Regions from separate parts of the Bacillus sp. NPDC094064 genome, predicted to be linked through region 2. Evidence: predicted binding sites of a transcription regulator. Region 2 holds the regulator's gene; the other holds the start of a gene.
The links. Region 2 encodes LexA, which represses DNA repair genes until DNA is damaged. Its sites were predicted from a motif close to CGAACATATGTTCG; they were not measured.
Positions count from the first base shown of each region.

Region 1: ruvA (Holliday junction DNA helicase RuvA) is a predicted target of LexA. The motif match lies at 1,730-1,743, and genes of this name have one in related genera.

Region 1 is NZ_JBNNUI010000014.1:31,205-34,634, forward strand. It holds gene ACQKNI_RS24155 (BofC C-terminal domain-containing protein) at 139-669, shown strand; gene ACQKNI_RS24160 (iron-hydroxamate ABC transporter substrate-binding protein) at 681-1,625, opposite strand; gene ruvA (Holliday junction DNA helicase RuvA) at 1,814-2,431, shown strand; gene ruvB (Holliday junction branch migration DNA helicase RuvB) at 2,437-3,430, shown strand, end outside.
Region 2 is NZ_JBNNUI010000003.1:95,906-99,335, forward strand. It holds gene ACQKNI_RS08305 (bifunctional metallophosphatase/5'-nucleotidase) at 1-598, shown strand, start outside; gene ACQKNI_RS08310 (DUF896 domain-containing protein) at 641-880, opposite strand; gene ACQKNI_RS08315 (YneB family resolvase-like protein) at 926-1,582, opposite strand; gene lexA (transcriptional repressor LexA) at 1,724-2,344, shown strand; gene ACQKNI_RS08325 (DUF4097 family beta strand repeat-containing protein) at 2,441-3,244, opposite strand; gene ACQKNI_RS08330 (DUF1700 domain-containing protein) at 3,245-3,430, opposite strand, start outside.

The sequences.
Region 1 (3,430 bases), on a different contig from region 2:
TTTTTGTTGGTTTTAAAGTCAGAAAATATTGAACTCTATAAGTTTTAATAGGAGCAATCTATGAATTAGGGATAAAACCCTCATTTCCGGAAAAGCTACAAATGAAAGTTTGATCTTGCCTAAAAGAGGTGAACGGAAATGAAATGGATACTGATTGCAGTACAAGCTTTCGTTATGCTGTTTTGTTTAGTTTATGAGACGAGTGCGAGGGCGGAAGGGCCAGTACCAGAAGTAACAGAGAAAGACCCTCAAGTTACAATTTTATTAGAGCGTATGTATGTTGATGGAGAAGTAAGTGAAGAAATATTTACAGAAAAAGTAGCGGATTTAGAAAAGTTTTTACAGCAATATAAAGAGTGGCAACTTGTTGATCGTGATGATGTACAAATTGTATTACAAAAGAAAGTTGATGATATTTCTCCTTTATTGAAAACGAGTGGTTATTTTGGTGTTTCAGAGGAAGGGATATTACAAATTTTCAAAGGTGTGCCGAAAAGTGATAATGCGATTCATTCCTTCTTTCAAATTGATATGAAAAAGCTTGAGAGTTATGAGCGTGCGAAATTGAAACGTGGTATTCGTATTAAATCAAAAGAAGGTTTTGTGAAGACAATTGAAAAAATGAAGCAATATGCAGTGCAAAGTAAGAAAAAAAGCAGCTCATGGTGAGCTGCTTTTTCTTATTTATTTTTATCTAAAATTTGTTTTGCGATCTCATCAATTAGCATATCTTTTCCGATTGGATTGAATGCTTGTGTATTGAAGACTTCGTTTGATACTTCATATACGTGATTGCTTTTTACTGCTTTATTATCTTTCCAAACGGCACTGTTTTTATAGTCTTCGTACACTTTATCAGCTTCTCCGCCGAAGTTTACAATAAACATTTGGTCAGGTTGGAATGCAACAAGACCTTCTAGTGATACTTGTGCCATCGTTTGTTTTAAATCTGTACCTTTTGTTGCTGGAAGTTTTAAGTCGTTAAAGAGGATATCACCATATCCGAAGCTACCGTATACACGGAAGTTTTGTGGTGTAACTGCAACGAACATAAAGTTTTCATCTTTTGTTTTTTCTTTAATTTTTTTAGATAAAGAGTCTGCTTTTTTATCGTAGTCTGCAATCCATTTGTCAGCTTCCTTCTCTTCGTCAAATAGCTTGCCTACTTCTTTAAACTTACCGCGCCAGTCTTCTAAGTTCGTTTCTAGAACAACTGTCGGTGCTACTTTTTCTAGTTGATCATAAATTTTTAATTGACGATTGTTTAAAATAATTAAGTCTGGTTTTAAAGCCGTAACAGCTTCTAAATCAACTTTAGGTGCCCAGTACCAGCCAACTGCTTTTACTCCGTCTAACTTTTCTGTTAAATGATTTTGGATTTTATCTTTATACGTATTTGCCGTACCAACAGGTTTGTGTCCAAGAAGTAACAAGTCTTCTGTTGATCCCGATAGGTCTACAATTCTCTTTGGATTTACTGGAATTGTAGCTTCTCCTTTAGCGTGTTTGACAACTTTTGTTTTCGGTTGTTCTTTTGCTTTTGTTTCTTCTTTTTGGGAAGAACAGCCAACAATAGAAAGAACAACTAACATAATAGTAAATAAAATAAATAGCTTGCGTTTCATCCTAATGTAACCCCTTTAATTAATATTGATAATCATTATCGATTACTGTATATTAAGGGGCTTTATACTTTCTGTCAATGGAAAATAACAGAAGTTTTAACTGGAGAACATTTGTTGGGGCAGTCTCGCTTTTCTATCGTTAAATATGTTAAAATGGAATACATGATTTAAGAGGGAGAGATCGTATTTTGTTTGAATATGTTACAGGTCACGTGGAATATGTAGGACCGGAATATGTCGTAATTGACCATAATGGAATTGGTTATCAAATTTTTACACCAAATCCGTATGTATTTCAAAGAAGTAAGCAAGAAATCCGTGTCTATACATATCATTATGTGAGAGAAGATATTATGGCACTTTACGGGTTTAAAACACGTGAAGAGCGTTTATTATTTACAAAGTTGTTAGGTGTGTCTGGTATTGGACCAAAAGGTGCTCTTGCCATTTTAGCTTCTGGTCAAACCGGACAGGTTGTGCAAGCGATAGAACATGAAGATGAGAAGTTTTTAGTGAAGTTCCCAGGTGTCGGGAAGAAAACAGCGCGCCAAATGATTTTAGATTTAAAAGGAAAATTAGCAGATGTCGTGCCAGATGCATTTGTTGATTTATTCTCAGAGGAAGAACGTTTTGATGAGAAGAAAGGTTCTTCAGTTGAGCTTGATGAGGCGTTGGAAGCTCTGCGCGCACTTGGATACGCAGAACGAGAAGTTTCTCGTGTTGTACCAGAGTTATTAAAAGAATCATTAACGACGGATCAGTATATTAAAAAGGCACTTAGTCTTTTACTAAATGGTAAGAGGTGAGTATAATGGACGAACGTCTCCTTTCAGGGGAATCTGCATATGAAGATGTGGATTTAGAATATTCATTACGGCCACAGACGCTCCGTCAGTATATTGGCCAAGATAAGGCGAAACATAATTTAGAGGTGTTTATTGAAGCGGCAAAAATGCGTGAAGAAACGTTGGATCACGTGCTCTTATATGGACCGCCAGGGCTTGGTAAAACGACGCTTGCGAATATTATTGCAAATGAAATGGGCGTTAATGTTAGAACAACCTCAGGGCCTGCAATTGAAAGACCAGGTGATTTAGCGGCTGTATTAACAGCGCTTCAGCCAGGGGATGTATTATTTATTGATGAAATTCATCGTCTGCATAGATCAATTGAAGAAGTACTATATCCTGCGATGGAAGACTTCTGTCTTGATATTGTAATTGGAAAAGGACCGTCAGCACGGTCTGTACGATTAGATTTACCTCCCTTTACATTAGTTGGAGCAACGACGCGTGCGGGGGCATTATCAGCGCCGCTTCGTGACCGTTTCGGTGTACTTTCAAGATTAGAATATTACACAGTAGATCAGCTTTCTGAGATTGTTGAACGTACAGCAGAAGTATTCGAAGTTGAGATTGACTCGTTAGCCGCACTAGAAATTGCAAGACGTGCCCGTGGTACACCTCGTATTGCAAATCGTCTATTACGACGTGTACGTGATTTTGCGCAAGTTCGTGGTAACGGCACGGTTACAATAGAAATTACACAAATGGCGTTAGAACTATTGCAAGTAGATAAATTAGGACTCGATCATATCGATCATAAATTATTGCTTGGTATTATTGAAAAGTTCCGTGGTGGTCCAGTTGGATTAGAAACGGTTTCGGCAACGATTGGAGAAGAATCTCATACGATTGAAGATGTATATGAGCCGTATTTATTACAAATTGGCTTTTTACAACGAACGCCAAGAGGCCGCATCGTAACGCCACTTGCATATGATCATTTCGGAATGGAGATGCCAA
Region 2 (3,430 bases):
AGATGCTATGCAAACTCGTTTACAAGACCATCCATTTATTGAATTTATAAATAAAATACAAATGGATATAGCTAATGTTTCCATTTCTTGTACAAGTTTGTTTCATAATGCATCTCCCGGTTTCCCGGAATATGTAACAATGCGGGACATCGTTTCTAATTACATTTATCCAAATACATTAAAAGTGATTCGTGTAACTGGAGCAGATATAAAAGATGCTCTCGAACTCTCCGCTACCTATTTCATTTTAAATGAGGATGGAAATATAATCGTTAACCCTGCATATATAGAACCAAAGCCTACACACTATAATTATGATATGTGGGAAGGGATTTCATACGTATTAAACATTTCAAAACCAATTGGTGAAAGAGTAGAATCTTTACAGCATAAAGGCACCCCTCTTCATATGGATGGAGAATATGACGTTGTTATGAATAATTATCGTGCAAGTGGTGGTGGAAATTTCTTTATGTTTCAAAATAAGCCAGTAGTAAAAGACATACCTACAGATATGTCTGAACTTATCGCTAACTACATCTTGAAGCATAAAAGGATAGAAGCAACGCAAAATAATAACTGGAAAGTTATTAAATAACGAATTTAACAATTAAAAAAGATGGGCGAATTCGCCCATCTTTTAGTTTAATTTTTCATTATCTTGCTTTTTTAAAGCTTTTAATTTCGTCGGTGTAACATCTGTACCTTCTTCGTTAACAACTTTAATCCCTTTAAGTTCATTTAACATATTTTGACGAAATCCTTTTAAATATTGTTCACGTAGCGATTGACGCTCACGTTGTTCTTCTTCAGTTAAACCTTCAGCTTTTGCTTTTTTCGCTAAGAAGTTAATGCGTTCAACGAGTTCGTGATTAATCATCTCGAATCCCCCTTCTAATCAAAACTGATTATTATCATACAATAGTTACTCTTCTTTATCAAGCAATTGCTTTGTATACTCTACATATCTACGATGTACAGTCGCTTTTGAAACATTATGACCAAATCCACGAAGCGTTGCCGCAATTTCTTCGAAAGTCAGTTCACTTTTGCGTAAACGTACAATTTCTTCAATTGGCACCTCTTTTTTCTCTCGGCCTACGCTTAAATTACGATTTTTTAAATTATTTTCTGGGCGATAGCCTTTTTCTACTGCGCGCTGCATGCCACGTTTAATTTTCAAGTTATGAATCTTTCTTTGATACTCTTCAACAATCCCGATTATATCTAACACCATCGAATCAGAATCCGAAAGCTGTAATTCACCACTATGAGTATGTGTATACACTTTTATTCCCTCTTTATGTAAACAGTGCATTAATGCAATCTTCGCATTCCCTCTACCAAGGCGCGTTTCATCTTGTATAAGTAGCACATCAATTTGTTCATCTCGAATTGTATCCAGCACTTCTAATATACCGTCACGTTCAATGGTATAACCACTAGCCTGCTCTTCAATTACTTTTATAACATTCATTTGATAGCGCTCAGCTAAATGCAATAATTCATCTTTTTGACGTAATAATGATGTTTCCTGTGCTTCTTTTGTTGTACTCACACGTGCATAAATAATTGCATTCATTTTGAACCCCTCTTTCTCGCTATATTTTCCCTCTAGTGTAACATAAATTCGCCTTTTGTTCGAACTTATGTTTGTAGAATGTTTTTTCGCATGTTATACTTATTAATAAGAAAAATGAAAGAAAACGAGGTGTTAGAAAACATGGAAAAGTTAACAAAACGCCAGCAAGACATTCTCGACTTTATTAAGCTAAAAGTACAAGAAAAAGGATATCCACCTTCCGTACGTGAAATCGGTCAAGCAGTCGGCCTCGCTTCTAGTTCTACAGTGCACGGACATTTATCACGACTAGAAGAAAAGGGATATATTCGACGCGATCCAACAAAACCACGAGCAATTGAAATTTTAGGTGACGATCGAATGGATGCAGAAACACAATCTGTTATTCAAGTTCCAATCATCGGAAAAGTTACTGCTGGATTACCAATTACAGCGGTTGAAAGTGTAGAAGATCACTTCCCACTTCCGGCTAGCATTGTTGCTGGAGCAGATCAAGTGTTCATGTTACGTATTTCTGGAGATAGTATGATTGACGCTGGTATATTTGATGGTGATTTAGTTGTTGTTCGCCAACAACAGTCTGCATACAACGGTGAAATTGTAGTGGCTTTAACAGAAGACAACGAAGCAACTGTTAAACGCTTTTATAAAGAAAAAGACCACTTCCGTCTACAACCGGAAAACTCTTCATTAGAACCTATCATTTTAAAACAAGTGTCAGTTATCGGAAAAGTAATTGGTGTATATCGTGATTTACATTAAAAAATAATAAAAGAAGATAATTACCTTATTTATATAGGTAATTATCTTCTTTTTATATTTTGATAGAATTCCATTCAAAAACGCACATATTATTTATTAACGTGTTTCTATAGTAACATCTCCAGCAGCTGTTTTACCGTTAATCTTTGTACTCCCATTACCAATTATTACGTTTCTATTTTCCTCATTAAAAATCGTTACATCTCCAGCAGCACTTTGCCCACTTATAACTGCATTTTGTGGTTTTTCCAATAAAGTAATATCTATGTCTCCAGCGGTTGAACTTGCCTCTAAATCATATTTAGAATCATGGTCAATAATCTCTACATCTCCACTAGCTGTTTTCGCTGTCACTTTCCCTATTACTTTTTCAAAATTCACCTCACCAGCTTTTGTAGATCCCTCCACATTCTTAGCTGTTACATGTTTCAACTCCACTTCTCCAGCAAGTGTCTCCACTCTTACACGGTCACTTTTCACATCACTAATTTCTATTTGTCCAGCGGATGATTTTACTTTTATCTCTTGGTAAAAACGTTCAGGTACAAATATAGTTACTGTAGGCGTTTGAAATCTGAAATTGTAAAATGAAAAATCAAACGAATCACCATTTTCTCTTCCTCCTATAATTTTTAATGCGTCACCCTCTTCAACAATACGAATCTCCTGTTTTCGCACATCCCCTGTTTGCTTTACATAAAAAGAGGAGTCTGGAGATTTTTGGATAACAACATCTCCAGCAGCCAAATCAACTTCTACGTTTTTTAACGCTTCGTTTTTAATAACATCTTCCTTATTTCCCGCCTCGACATTTGCTACTGCTTTTTTATATGTTTGCGAAATCCCTATTACTCCAACAATGATACAAGCGATAGCTACTAACAGTATTTTTTTCATCATCTACTCCCCTTTTATCATTTTGAAGTTCCATATGACATATCGTACGCATAATTTCTTAAACCACTTCGTACTATAATAAGCAATAATACATAACAACAAACCTACTCCAACAAATGTTATACTAACGAAAAGATCTAACCATATAAAAGTGCCCATAAATACTTTTACAATAACGAAAAACGGTGT